One region of the Variovorax sp. RO1 genome, then DNA from elsewhere that is predicted to be linked to it. Evidence: riboswitches for the same ligand, from Rfam matches in the RefSeq annotation. Region 1 holds a riboswitch; the other holds the start of a gene.
The links. A riboswitch is a leader RNA that binds a small molecule or an ion and turns the genes downstream of it on or off. The one in region 1 is predicted to bind glycine.
Positions count from the first base shown of each region.

Region 1 (7,344 bases):
GGTGGATGTTCGCGAACTCGGGCCAGGTGATGGGGATCATCTCGCTGGTCGCGTTGAGCTTCATGGTGCAGCTGCCCAGCGGGATCATGCTGCGGTCGAGCGCGAGGTCCTTGTCCGACAGGCTGCGGATGTAGCGCAGCATCGCGGTTTCGCTCTTGTGGGTGTTGAACACCGGGTGCGTGAGGAAGGCGCTGGTGCGACGCAGGTCGTCGGGAATCAGCGGCGTGGTGCTTTCGGCCAGTTCGTCGAAGCGCGGCATCGCGGTGCCGGCGGGCACGAACAGCGCCCACAGGGTTTCGATGTCGGCGCGCGTGGTGGTTTCGTCGAGCGAGATGCCCAGGTGCTGCTGCAGGCGCTGGCGCAGGTTGACGCCGCCGGCCTGCGCACGCTCGATGATCGCGGCCGTGTCGTCGCCGGTGCGGATCGTCAGCGAATCGAAGGCGGTGGTATTCACCGGCTCGCGGCCCATCTGCGACAGGCCCTTGGCGAGGATGGCGGTGAGCACGGCCACGCGCTGTGCAATGCGCGTGAGGCCGTCGGGGCCGTGGTACACGGCGTACATGCTGGCAACCACGGCCGGCAGCACCTGCGCGGTGCAGATGTTCGACGTGGCCTTTTCGCGGCGGATGTGCTGCTCGCGCGTCTGCAGCGCGAGGCGGTAGGCGGGCTGGCCGTGCGTGTCGACGCTCACGCCGACGAGGCGGCCGGGCAGCGAGCGCTTGAACGAATCGCGGCAGGCCAGGTAGGCGGCGTGCGGGCCGCCGTTGCACAGCGGCATGCCGAAGCGCTGCGTGGTGCCGCAGACGATGTCGGCATCGAACTCGCCGGGGGCGACCAAGAGCGTCAGCGCCAGCAGGTCGGCCGCGACGATGAAGGCGGCGTCGCACTGGTGCGCGTGGCCCGCGAGCGGGCGCAGGTCGTGCACGTGGCCGGTGGTGGCGGGGTACTGCGCGAGCACGCCGAAGAACTCACCGCTCACCATCAGGTGCGGCAGCGTTTCCGAGACGGTGCTCACCTTGACTTCGATGCCCAGCGGCGCGGCGCGGGTCTTGATGACTTCGATGGTCTGCGGGTGGCAGTCACCGGACACGAGGAACACGTTGCTCTTGCTCTTCACGCTGCGCTTGGCGAGCGTCATGGCCTCGGCGGCGGCCGTGGCCTCGTCGAGCATCGACGCGTTGGCGATGGCCATGCCCGTGAGGTCGCACACCATCGTCTGGAAGTTGAGCAGAGCTTCCATGCGGCCCTGCGAGATCTCGGCCTGGTAGGGCGTGTAGGCCGTGTACCAGGCGGGGTTCTCCAGGATGTTGCGCAGGATCACGCCCGGCGTGTGCGTGCCGTAATAGCCTTGGCCGATGAAGCTCTGGAACACCTTGTTCTTCGATGCCAGCGTCTTCAGCTCGGCCAGCGCGTCGGCCTCGGTGACGGGCGCGGGCAGGCGCATCGGCCGGGCGCGGCGGATAGCCGCCGGCACGATGCCGTCGATGAGCTCCGCGCGCGTTTCCGAGCCGATCACCGGCAGCATGCGCGCCTCGTCCGCTGCATCGATGCCGATGTGACGGGCGAGGAATTCTTCGGCGTTCTCTAGTTCTTGCAAAGAGGGAAGGGCGGGAATCGGCATGGCGGTGAAGGCTCGGGGGAAGAAGGAACGAAGGTGGCTGAAGACTCAGCGGATCAGGACTCGGCGGCGAACTTGTCGTAGGACGCTGCGTCGAGCAGGGCGTCGAGCTGTGCGGGCTCGCTCAGCTTGACCTTGAAGAACCAGCCGGAGGCCAGCGGGTCGCTGTTGGCCAGCGACGGGTCGGCGCGCAGCGCTTCGTTCACTTCGGTGATCTCGCCCGACACGGGCATGAACACATCGGCGGCGGCTTTCACGGACTCGACCACACCGGCGACTTCGCCCTGTGCGAAGGTCTTGCCGACTTCGGGCAGGTCGACGAACACCACATCGCCCAGCGCGTCCTGCGCATGCACGGTGATGCCGACGGTGGCGGCGCCGCCTTCGGCCGCCACCCATTCGTGGTCCTTGGTGTATTTGATGCTCATGAAAAAACTCCTCGTGGAAAAAATGGAATCGGGGTGCAGAGCCTAGCCGGGTCTGCGGTGTTCAGCTGCGGTCAGCCGCGGTAGTAGCGCGTCGGCACGAAAGGCATAGTCGACACCTCCATCGGCACCGGCTTGCCGCGCACGATGGCCTGCACGCGCGTGCCGGGCTCGGCAAAGGCGGCGGCCACGTAGCCCATGGCCACGCAGCGGTCGGCCGTGGGGCCGAGCAGGCCGCTGGTGACGGTGCCGATGTCGTGGCCTTCGAGCGACTGCAGCAGCGTGCCGTCGCGCACCGGAATGCGTTCCAGCGCCACGAGGCCGACGCGCTTGCGCGTGAGCGTCTCGTGGTCGGTGTGGCCGGCCGCACCCGAGGCGACGGCCGCCAGCTGGGCCAGCACCTTGGCCGCGCCCGGGAAGCCGCCTTCGCGCGCGCCGCCCGTGCGGCGCACCTTCTGGATCGCCCAGTTGAGCGAGGCTTCGACCGGGGTGGTGGTGGTGTCGATGTCGTTGCCGTACAGGCACAGGCCGGCTTCGAGCCGCAGCGAGTTGCGCGCGCCCAGGCCGACGGGCTTCACCTCGGGCTGCGCGAGCAGCAGGCGGGCGAGGGCGTTGGCATCCTTGCCGGCCACGGAGATTTCGAAGCCGTCTTCGCCGGTGTAGCCGCTGCGCGTGACGAAGGCGGCAATGCCGCCGATCTGCACCGCGCCGCCGGTCATGAACACGAAGCGCTCGATGCCGAGCGACAGGCGCGCCAGCGTGGCGGCCGCCTGCGGGCCTTGCAGTGCGAGCAGGGCATGGTCGGGCAGGGGCTGCACTTCGCAGCGCGCACCGATCTTGTCCTGGATGTGGGCGATGTCGGCCACCTTGCAGGCACCGTTCACGATCACGAAGAGCGAGCCGTGGCCTTCGTTGAAGAACATCAGGTCGTCGAGGATGCCGCCCTCGTCGTTCAGCAGCAGGCCGTAGCGCTGCTTGCCGGCGGGCAGGTCGACCACGTCGACGGGCATCAGGGTTTCGAAGGCGGCGGCGGCGTCGGGGCCGACGAGACGCAGCTGGCCCATGTGCGAGATGTCGAACAGGCCGGCCGCATCGCGCGTGTGCTTGTGCTCAGCCATGAGGCCGGCGGGGTACTGGACCGGCATGGAGTAGCCGGCGAAAGGCACCATGCGTGCGCCGAGCTCCACGTGGAGGTCGTACAGCGGTGTCTTGAGAAGTTGGGCGTCAGAAGCGGAGGAAGCGGCCACGGGGCACTCCAAAGGGGCAGTCGAAATCCATGGCTGCAACGCCATGGGCCACCCCTGCTGTCCGCTTTACCTGAGAGATTCGCCCCACGATCGGGGTTTGCTCCTTCGGTGGGCCGCATGCAATGCCACGGCCTCTCTCCAGCAAGGAAACGCCGGTGGTTGCCGGCGTCTTGTCAGTCCTTTTGCCTGAGCGTTCGGGGAACCCCTGCGCCTTCGGCGGCCCCGTCATGCGGGGCTCTCTCCTGACCCGGCGAGTGTAGTGGATCGCGGGGCCGGGGCTGGTGTCGAAGTGCTCGTGGGGGCCTCAGGTGTGGCAGCACCCCAGCGCCTGGGACGCTCTCAGTTGGGAGAGCGGCTTGGCGGAAGCGACCGCCACGGGAACGGCATCGGCTTCGCCGTTCAGCACCAGGTGCTTGAACCGTTCCCAATCGAACAAGGTGCCCGGATCGGTACGGCGGTCCGGGTCCAGCTTGGCGTGCGAAACCACGTGGGCCAGATTGGGGTACTTGGCCCAGCAATGGCGAACGATGCGGGCCGTGATTTCGACTTGCCAGTCGGAGAACGTGTCGAGCTCCTGCTTGTTCACGACCTCGATGCCCAGCGACCAGTGGTTGACGCGCTTGGCGCCGTCGTTCACATCGGGGTGCGAGGCCGCATTGCGCACGTGCCATGCCGCGAGCGCCTCCGGCACGCAGGCCCAGACGAGTTCGCCGTGCTGGTCTTCGTCTTCATCGGGAACCAGCCAATGGAACGACGCGGCGTCGGTCGGTTTTTTCATGACCGAGATGGCGCCGGAAGACGATCCGCCGGCCGTGGCATGGATGACCACCGTGGTGATGCCCATGATCGGATCGACCGATCGCTTCGTCGTGCACGTCGGCCAGTAGGGCTGCACGCCGGGGTACCAGGGCTCGTTGAGGGAAACCTCTCCTGGTCGTTTCGACTTGGGAAGCGTGAAGTGATAGCTCTTCGGACTCGGCATGCTGAACCTCCTTGTTTTGGGAACTGAGTTCTAGCAAGGGGCCCTCTGGGCCCGCGTCCCCTGGATGAGGGATGGCGACCTCTGGCCGCCAGGTTCAGTGCACGGTTTCGGCCAGCGGCAGCAGCTTGTCGATGCGCTCGCGCAGCGAGTCGGCGCGCTCGGGGCCGGCGGCTTTCTCGATCTCGGAGAGCATGAGCGCGGCGATGGTCAGCATGGCCTCGCGGTCGCGCGCCTCGCGCAGGGCGTCGCGCATCTGGTTGGCGAAGCGCGGGTCGCGGCGCACGAACATGCGCTCGCAGATGTCGAACAGGAACATGCGCGTGGTGGCCAGCGAGCGCTTGCCGTCGAAGCTGTCGGCCGATGTGGCGACCTGGATCGGTTCGGCGGCGGGGACGGGTGTGGGGGCCGGCGTAGGTTGCACCGGGGCCGGTCGCGCATCCTGCAGATAGCCCCGCTGCATCAGCCCCTGGATCGCCTGCTCGGCCTCGACGCGGCTGGGGAACAGCGGGCTGAAGTCGGTCAGCGAGCGCCGGCCGTCGGCCATGAGCAGCAGGGCGCGCTCACGCTGGCTGAGCGTGCGCTGCCCGGCCTGGAGTTCGTCGCGTGCCTTCTCGGTCTTGGTGGGAAACATGGCGGCCACAGCTTTCGGAGGTCGAAGGCTGCAGCATCGTTGCAAGTGGTGACACCTTCGTGAACCATTTGCCTACAGAGGGCATGCTGACGCGCGTCAGTTGCCCGCGCTGCTTTCCTTGCGGATCAGCCAGCGCGTGCCCACGCGCTGTAGCTCGAGCGTCTTGCGGTCGGTTTCGGTGAGCGCGTCGGCGCGGTAGACCTGCCGGAATTCCGCACTGGCCGACGTGCCCTGGATGCTGATCACCAGCCCCTCGATGCCCACGCTGATGCGCGACTTGCCCGTGATGCGGGTGCGCCGGTCGGCCTCCCAGCGTTCGCGGGTTTGGCTGCGTGCGGGGGTGAAGTCGGGCGCGTAGGCCGCGAGGTAGCGCTCCACGTCGCGGGCGGACCAGGCCGCAGCCCAGGCGCGCACGGCGGTTTCCACTTCGGCGAGGGTGGCGACGGGGTTGGCCGAAATGACGGGTGCTGCCGCAGACGACGGCACAGGCGCAGCGGCCGGCGTGGCCGCGAAACCGGCCGTGGCCAGCAGCGCGGCGGCGGCGAGGCTGCAACCTTGGGCGGCGATTCGATGCATGGCGTCCTTTTCCTTCTTCGGGTCTGTCAGGCTCGACGTCGAAGCTTGCGTCGATTCTGGCAGTGAAAGAGGGGGCGCGTGGCGTTGAATCGCCCACGGATTTCAGTGGGCTGTTGTTCAGAGCGCGAGGGCTAGAACTCAGGCCGCGGCAGCCTCGCCCACCATCACCTGCACCGTGCGGTTGCGCAGCCGCAAGGCCAGCACGGTCGCGACGCACAGCACGCACAACACCACCGTGAGCGTCACGCCGAGCCCGCGTGCATCCGACAGCAGGCCGAACAGCGGCGACACCAGCCCGCCGACCGAGAGCGCAAGCCCGAGCGTGATGCCGCTGGCGGTGGCCGGGTTGCGCGGCAGGTAGTCCTGCGCGAGCGTCACCTGCGCGGCGAAGGGCAGGAACATGCTCATGCCGAGCCACGCGGTGCAGGCCAGCGCCGCGGCGGGCGTGGAGGCGAGCACGAGACCCGCCATCGCCGGCAGCGCGAGCAGGTAGCCGCAGCGGATCGTGCCCATGCGCCCGATGCGATCCCCGAGCCAGCCGCCGGCCAGCGTGCCCACGGCACCCGCTGCAGTGAAGGCGGTGAGCGCCGCGGCGCCCTGGAAGGTGGTGCCGTGCAGGTCGCGCGTGATGCGCAGCGACAGCATCGACAGCACGGTGACGTACGGGATCGACCAGCCCACGATGGTCGCGACCAGCAGGCTGAAGGCGCGCCAGTCGTTGTGCGGCTTCAGCACTTGGGCGCGGGCCTGCGCGGCGCGCGCCGCCGCGGCTGCCGCGTTGCTGGCGACGGCACCGCGCCGCGCGTTCACCGCGACCCACACCACGCCCATCGCCACCGCAGGAATGCCCAGCAGATAGCTGCGCGACAGGCTGCCGTCGCCGACCACCGTGGCCGCGAGCACGGGCGCGAACGAGGCGCCGATGGTGCCGCCCACCGAGAACACGCTCATCGCTTTCTGCGAAGCGCCGCCGGCCGCGCGCGCGGCCACGGTGGCGGGCGGGTGGTAGGCCGCGATGCCCAGCCCGCACAGCGCGACCGCGATCCAGGTCAGCAGGTAGCTCTGGCTCAGGCCCGCCAGCACCACGCCCAGCGCCGCCACCAGGAAGCCCACGGGCACCAGCCAGGCGCGGGGGTGGCGGTCGGCGTACAGGCCGAACAGCGGCTGCACCACGCTCGACAGCCCGGTGGCCGCCAGCATCAGGCCGCTCACGGCCGTGTAGCTGTAGCCGCGCTCCAGCACCATGAAGGGCAGCAGCGCGGGCACGAGGCCCTGGTAGAGGTCGTTGACGGCATGGGTGCCGGTGAGCAGCCCGAGTCGGCGCGTGTTCATGCGATGGCTTCTTTCTTCGGTGTCCGATTTGAGAAAAAGAGGGGGAAAGCCATCGTAGGAAGACAGGGAAAGATGTTCTCGCTACGAATGTGCAAACATCGTCGTGAAATGGACAAACTGAATCTGCGCCCCGAAGAAGGCGAATCGACGCCGCGCGCCGTGGCCGTGCTGGCCACCGATCCGGCGGGCGATGCCTTCATTCCGCCGCATGCGCACCGGCGCGGCCAGCTCATCCACGCGATCTCGGGCGTGATGATGGTCAGCGCCGCGGCCGGCAGCTGGGTGGTGCCGCCGGGGCGCGGCGTCTGGGTGCCGCCCGGCATGACGCACCAGATCCGCATGGCGGGCGAGGTGCAGATGCGCACGGTTTTCGTCGAGCCCGGCACGCGCGCCGACCTGGGCACCGACTGCCGCGTGATCCATGTGGGGGCGCTGTTGCGCGAGCTGATCGTGGCGGCCGTGTCGCTGCCGCTGGACTACGCGCCGGGTGGCCGCGACGAGCGCGTGATGGAGCTGATCCTCGACGAGATCGA
Region 1 is NZ_PKMT01000009.1:148,480-155,823, reverse strand. It holds gene gcvP (aminomethyl-transferring glycine dehydrogenase) at 1-1,621, opposite strand, end outside; gene gcvH (glycine cleavage system protein GcvH) at 1,675-2,046, opposite strand; gene gcvT (glycine cleavage system aminomethyltransferase GcvT) at 2,118-3,290, opposite strand; glycine riboswitch at 3,338-3,442, opposite strand; glycine riboswitch at 3,455-3,545, opposite strand; gene CY658_RS30355 (N-acetylmuramoyl-L-alanine amidase) at 3,595-4,272, opposite strand; gene CY658_RS30350 (hypothetical protein) at 4,367-4,903, opposite strand; gene CY658_RS30345 (L,D-transpeptidase Cds6 family protein) at 5,000-5,479, opposite strand; gene CY658_RS30340 (MFS transporter) at 5,618-6,811, opposite strand; gene CY658_RS30335 (AraC family transcriptional regulator) at 6,920-7,344, shown strand, end outside.

Region 2 (7,344 bases), on a different contig from region 1:
CCGGTCTTGGGCGACGGGTTCTTGTTGTTGTCGAGCAGCTGGCCCGTGGCCGCGTCGAGCGTCTTGGACAGGATCTTGGCTTGCGCGTTGCCGGTCTTCAGGCCCAGGTCTTCCAGGCTCACGGCCAGCGCGAGGAATTCGCCGAGCGAATCCCAGCGCAGGTGGTTTTCTTCCACCAGCTGCTGCACGTGCTTGGGGGCCGAGCCGCCCGCGCCGGTCTCGTACATGCCGCCGCCGGCCATCAGGGGCACGATCGACAGCATCTTGGCCGAGGTACCCAGTTCCATGATGGGGAACAGGTCGGTCAGGTAGTCGCGCAGGATGTTGCCGGTGGCGCTGATGGTGTCCAGGCCGCGCACGACGCGTTCCAGCGTGTAGCGCATGGCACGCACCTGGCTCATGATCTGGATGTCCAGGCCCGTGGTGTCGTGCTCGTGCAGGTACATCTTGACCTTGGTGATCAGCTGCGCCTCGTGCGGGCGGTAGGCGTCGAGCCAGAACACGACCGGCATGCCGGAGTTGCGTGCGCGGTTGACGGCCAGCTTCACCCAGTCGCGAATGGCGGCGTCCTTGACCTGGCACATGCGCCAGATGTCGCCCTTTTCCACGTCTTCGCTCATCAGCACTTCGCCGGTGTCCAAGTCGGTGATGTTGGCGATGCCGTCTTCGGCGATCTCGAAGGTCTTGTCGTGCGAGCCGTACTCTTCGGCCTTCTGGGCCATGAGGCCGACGTTGGGCACGGTGCCCATGGTCTTGGGGTCGAAGGCGCCGTGCCACTTGCAGAAGTTGATGATCTCCTGGTAGATGCGGGCGAAGGTCGATTCGGGCATCACGGCCTTGACGTCCTTCAGGCGGCCGTCGGCACCCCACATCTTGCCGCCGTTGCGGATCATGGCGGGCATCGACGCATCGACGATCACGTCGTTGGGCGAGTGGAAGTTGGTGATGCCCTTGGCCGAGTCGACCATGGCCAGCTCGGGGCGGCCTTCGTGGCAGGCGTGCAGGTCGCGCTTGATCTCGTCCTGCGTGCTCTGGGGCAGCGTGGCGATCTTGTTGTACAAGTCGACCATGCCGTTGTTGACGTTGATGCCCAGCTCGTCGAACAGCTTGCCGTGTTTCTCGAAGGCTTCCTTGTAGAAGATCTTCACGCAGTGGCCGAACACGATGGGGTGCGAGACCTTCATCATGGTCGCCTTGACGTGAAGCGAGAACATGACGCCGGTCTTGTGCGCGTCTTCGATTTCCTTTTCATAGAAGGCCAGCAGCGCCTTCTTGCTCATGAACATGGAGTCGATGATCTCGCGGTCGAGCAGGGCGACCTTGGGCTTGAGCACGATGGTCTTGCCGCTCTTGGTCAGCAGTTCCATCTTGACGTTGCGCGCGCGGTCCAGGGTCATGGACTTTTCGCCGTGATAGAAGTCGCCGCCGTGCATGTGCGAGACGTGCGAGCGGGAGGCCTGGCTCCACTCGGCCATGCTGTGCGGGTTCTTGCGGGCGTATTCCTTCACGGCGCGGGGCGCGCGGCGGTCGGAGTTGCCTTCGCGCAGCACGGGGTTCACGGCGCTGCCGGTGCACTTGTTGTAGCGCGTGCGGATGTCCTTGTCCTCGTCCGAGGTCGGGTTCTCCGGGTAGTCGGGAATCTTGTAGCCCTTGCCCTGCAGTTCCTTGATGGCCGACTTGAGCTGCGACACCGAGGCGCTGATGTTGGGCAGCTTGATGATGTTGGCGTCAGGCCGCAGCGTGAGCTTGCCCAGTTCGGCCAGGTTGTCGGGCACCTTCTGGTCGTCGCTCAGGAACTCGGGGAATTCGCCCAGGACGCGGGCGGCCACCGAGATGTCGCTCGTCGTCACGTTGATGCCGGCCGGCGCGGTGAAGGCGCGCACGATGGGCAGGAAGGCGTAGGTCGCCAGCAGCGGCGCCTCGTCGGTGAGGGTGTAGACGATGGTGGGTTGCTTCGTGCTCATGCGCTTGCTTCCGTAGGTTCTGGGTTGTCGAGAGGGCTGAAATTTCATTGGGCGAAATGGACTTTCGCCGGAGCCCCCCATTGTCGCCCGGTCGGGCCGGGGCGCGGTCGGAGAAACCCCGATGACCCCGCTGCCGCGGCCCATGCCACCGCGTGGCACGCAAACTGCTTTGAAGAAAGCATCCAGGAGAAATGCCTGGCTCGATGCGTCGAGCTGGTGCATTACCGAAGGCGATAGCCCATAACGCTCAGGTCCCAAGACTGGATTTTTCTAACGCTGGAGAGCGCTGACCGGCCCCCTTGCAGGGGACCGAGGGCAGCCGCCGAAGGGGCAAGCCCTGCGCGATGTGCGTGCAGGGTGAATCTCTCAGGCAAAAGGACAGCAGGGGCACGCCGCGCGATGAGCGCGGTGTGTCCGTGTTCGCTCCGGAGCCTTTTTCATGACCTGTTTCCCGCACCGCCGCCCGATGCCTGCGCCCCCGGCGTTGCCCGCGCGCGCCCCTCTTTTTCAACCGGAGAACTGACCCATGCTGAAGACACGACAACTGAAAGCCCTGTTCGCAGGTGCCTTGCTGGCCGCGGCAGCGGCCTCCTCCTTCGCGCAGGACACCGGCAAGGTGCTGCGCCTCGTGCCGCAGTCCGACCTGAAGATCCTCGACCCGATCTGGACCACCGCCTTCGTCACGCGCAACCACGGCTACATGGTCTACGACACGCTCTTCGGCGTGGACGCCCAGGGCAAGGTGCTGCCGCAGATGGTCGACAAGTACACGACCAGCGCCGACGGCAAGACCTGGACCTTCACGCTGCGCAAGGGCCTGGCCTTCCATGACGGCAAGCCCGTCACTTCGGAAGACGTGCTCGCCTCGCTCAAGCGATGGGGCCAGCGCGACGGCCTGGGCCAGAAGATGTTCACCGCCCTGGACAAGACCGAGGCGGTCGATGCCAACAGCTTCAGGTTCGTCTTCAAGGAGCCCTTCGGCATGGTGCTCGATGCGCTGAGCAAGCCTTCGTCGAACCCGCCCTTCATCATGCCGGCGCGCGTGGCGGCCACGCCGGCCGACAAGCAGATCGACGACGCCACCGGCTCCGGCCCCTACATCTTCAAGAAGGACGAATACCGCCCCGGCGAAAAGATCGTCTACCTGAAGAACACCAAGTACGTGCCGCGCGCCGAGGCGCCGTCGGGCACGGCCGGCGGCAAGAGCGTGTACGTCGACCGCATGGAGTGGATCGTGCTGAAGGATGCACAAACGCAGGCCAATGCGCTGGCCAACGGCGAGGTCGACATGATCGAGTGGGTGCCCTCCGAGCAGTACACCGCGCTCAAGAACAACCCTGCCATCACGCTCGACAGCCCCGTGTCGAAGGGCTCGTTCGCGTTGCACCTGAACCACCTGATCCCGCCCTTCGACAACCCGAAGATCGCGCAGGCCGCCTTCATGGCCATCAACCAGGAGGCGCTGATGCGCGCCCAGCTGGTGCACAAGGAGCTGTACAACGGCTGCGCGTCCATCTACCCCTGCGGCTCGGCCTTCGCCTCCGACAAGACGGGCTACTTCACCGGCAAGCCGCAGTTCGAAAAAGCCAAGGCGCTGCTCAAGGAGGCAGGCTATGACGGCAAGCCCGTGGTGCTGATGTACCCGGCCGATTTCGCGGTGCTCAACAAGTTTCCGCCGGTGATGGCGCAGCTGCTCAAGCAGGCCGGCTTCAACGTCGACATGCAGTCGATGGACTGGCCCACGCTGGTCACGCGCCGCGCCAAGAAAGATCCGGTCGACAAGGGCGGCTGGAACCTCTTCATCACGGGCTGGGGCATTGCCGACAACATGAACCCGATGTTCTTCGCGCCGCTCACGGGCAATGGCGAGAAGGGCTGGTTCGGCTGGGCCACCGACGACAAGCTGGAGCAGCTCAAGTCCGACTTCCTTGCCAGCAGCGACGAACCCAAGCGCAAGGAGCTGGCCACCGCCATCCAGCAGCGCGTGTACGACACCGGCATCTACGCACCCATCGGCGAGTACAAGCCGCTCACGGCCTACCGCAAGGGCGTGGTGAGCGGCGTGGTGCGCTCGCCGGTCGCCGTGTTCTGGAACCTGAAGAAGAACTGACGCGGCCGGACCCGGGAGCCACCATGCTGCTTTTTCTTGCACGCCGCATTCTCTCGACCGTGCCGGTGCTCGTCATCGTCGCGCTCATCGTGTTCCTGATGCTGCGGCTCGCGCCCGGCGACCCGGCCGCCGCCATCGTGGGCGACAGCGGGACCAGCGAGAACATCGCCAGCGTCCGCGCGCAACTGGGGCTCGACCAGTCGCTGCCCGTGCAGTTCTTCCACTGGAGCGCGCAACTGCTGCAGGGGAACCTGGGCGAGTCGTACTTCATGAAGAAGACGGTGGTGGAACTGATCGGCCAGCGCATCGAGGCTACGGTGTCGCTCGCGGCCGTGACGCTGGTGGCCACCATCCTCATCGCGGTGCCGCTCGGCGTGCTCGCGGCGTGGCGCCACGGCGGCTGGCTCGACCGCATGCTGATGGGCTTCTCGGTCATGGGCTTTTCGATCCCCGCGTTCGTGATCGGCTACGTGCTCATCTGGATCTTCGCGCTGCACCTGCAGTGGCTGCCGGTGCAGGGCTACCAGCGACTGAGCCAGGGGCCTTTGCTGTGGCTCAAGCACCTGATCCTGCCGTCGATCACGCTGTCGATCATCTACGTGGCGCTGATCGCGCGCGTCACGCGTGCGGCCGTGGCCGAGGCGATGACCGAGGACTACATCCGCACCGCGCGCGCCAAGGGCATCTCCGAGACGCGGCTGCTGATGCGCCACGCGCTCGCCAACGCGGCCATTCCCATCGTCACGGTCATCGGCATCGGCATCGCGCTGCTGATCGGTGGCGTGGTGGTCACCGAAACGGTGTTCGCCATTCCGGGACTCGGGCAGCTCACGGTCGATGCGGTGCTGTCGCGCGACTTCCCGTTGATCCAGGGCATCACGCTGTTCTTTTCCGTCATCTACGTGCTCATCAATCTGCTGATCGATCTGAGCTATCTGGTGTTCGACCCCCGCATCCGGTACTGAACGAAGTGAACGGAAACACCATGACCGATTCGACCCTTTCCATGTCGGCCGCAGCCGCCGCAGCAGCAGCAACAGCAGTGGCGCCAGACGCCGCCATCGAACCGCTGGCACCGCCGCAACGCCGCTCGCTGCTCACGCGCATCCTGGCCGACTGGTCGGTGCGCGCAGGCGGCAGCGTGCTGCTGCTGCTCGTGCTGATGTCGCTGGCCGCGCCGTGGCTCGGCACCATCGACCCGACCGCCATCGACCCCGGCAGCGGCAACCTCATGCCCGGCACGCGCGGCGAGTTCAACAGCCTGGCCGGCGACACCTTCGAGCATCTGTTCGTGATGGGCACCGACAGCCTGGGGCGCGACATCTGGAGCCGCACGCTGTACGGCGCGCGCGTGTCGCTCACGGTGGGCGTGGCCGTGGCCGCGCTCGCCATGGTGCTCGGCATGCTCGTGGGCCTGCTGGGCGGCTACTTTCGCCGCATCGACAGCGTGATCATGCGGCTGATGGACGGCGTCATGGCCATCCCCGGCATCCTGTTCGCGATCAGCCTCGTGGCGTTGTTCGGCGGCAGCCTGCTCACCGTGGTGGTCGCCATCGCGGTGCCCGAGATTCCGCGCGTGGCGCGGCTGGTGCGCTCGGTGGTGCTCACGGTGCGCGAAGAGCCGTATGTCGAGGCGGCCATCGCGCTCGACACGCCGACCTGGAAGATCCTCGCGCGGCACATCCTGCCGAATGCGATTGCGCCGCTGATCATCCAGGCGACCTATGTGTGCGCCTCGGCGATCCTGGTGGAAGCCATCCTGTCCTTCCTCGGCGTGGGCCTGCCGGCGGACATGGCGACCTGGGGAAACATCATGGCCGAGGGCCGTGCGCAGTTCAACCAGTACCCGCACAACGTGCTGTTCCCGGGCATCTTCCTGGCGCTCACGGTGCTGGCCGTGAACATCCTGGGCGACGGGTTGCGCGACACGCTCGACCCCAAGTTCAACAAGCGCGGAGGCTGAGCCATGACGCAACAAGCCCCCGTGCTTTCCGTTCGCGACCTCGCCATCGCATTGCCGCGCGGCGGCGACCGGCCGCATGCGGTCGACAAGGTGTCCTTCGACGTGCCGCCCGGCAAGATCGTCTGCCTGCTCGGCGAATCGGGCTCGGGCAAGTCGGTCATCGCCAATGCGGTGATGGGCCTGCTGCCCGCCGGGCTCGTGCCGGTGCGCGGCACCATCGAATTGCAGGGCGAGAACCTGCTCGCCGCACCGACGTCGCGCCTGCGCCAGTTGCGCGGCCCGTCGATGGCGATGGTGTTCCAGGAGCCGATGACCGCGCTCAACCCCGTGATGACCTGCGGCGCGCAGATCGACGAAATGCTGGCGCAGCACGTGCACATGGGCGCGGCCGAACGGCGGCAGAAGATCCTCGCGATCATGGCGCGCGTGCGGCTGCCGGAGCCCGAGCGCATCTACGCCTCGTACCCGCACCAGCTCTCGGGCGGGCAACGCCAGCGCATCGTGATCGCGATGGCGCTCATCCTCAAGCCCGCGCTGCTGATCTGCGACGAGCCGACCACCGCGCTCGACGTGACGACGCAGGCCGAGATCCTCAAGCTCATCCTTGAACTGCAGACCGAGAACGGAACGGCCGTGCTGTTCATCACGCACGACTTCGGCGTGGTGGCCGAGATTGCCGACGAGGTGGTGGTGCTGCAGCTCGGCGCGATGATCGAGAAGGGCGACAAGATGGCGGTGCTCACGGCGCCGCGCGAGCCCTACACGAAGATGCTGCTGGATGCGGTGCCCGAGCTTTCCGCGCACAAGCGCCCGCCGGTCGTGGACGCGTATCCGCTGCTCAACGCGGTGAACATCTGCAAGACCTACGTCACGGGCAGCTGGCCCGGCAAGCGCCGCACGGTGAAGGCGGCGCGCGACGTGTCGCTCGCGGTGCGGCCCGGCGAAACCGTGGGCATCGTGGGCGAATCGGGCTCGGGCAAGTCGACCGTGGCGCGCTGCATCGCGCGGCTGATCGACCCGACCTCGGGCGACATCTTTGCCGATGGCCGGTCGGTTGCGCATGTCAGGGGGCGCGCGCTGTCGCCGTTCCGGCGCACGGTGCAGGTGATCTTCCAGGACCCGTACCGCTCGCTCAACCCGCGCCAGACCGTGGGCGACTCCATCGTCGAAGGGCCGGTGAACTTCGGCACGCCGCACGGCCAGGCCTGGGCGCGCGCCGAAGAGCTGATGCGGCTGGTGCGCCTGTCGCCCGACGCGCTGCGCCGCTACCCGAGCGAGTTCTCGGGCGGCCAGCGCCAGCGCATCTC
Region 2 is NZ_PKMT01000007.1:161,053-168,396, forward strand. It holds gene CY658_RS27665 (NADP-dependent isocitrate dehydrogenase) at 1-1,964, opposite strand, end outside; glycine riboswitch at 2,231-2,356, shown strand; gene CY658_RS27670 (ABC transporter substrate-binding protein) at 2,491-4,074, shown strand; gene CY658_RS27675 (ABC transporter permease) at 4,098-5,039, shown strand; gene CY658_RS27680 (ABC transporter permease) at 5,060-6,037, shown strand; gene CY658_RS27685 (dipeptide ABC transporter ATP-binding protein) at 6,041-7,344, shown strand, end outside.
Region 2: another riboswitch for glycine. It lies ahead of CY658_RS27670 (ABC transporter substrate-binding protein); the one in region 1 lies ahead of gcvT (glycine cleavage system aminomethyltransferase GcvT).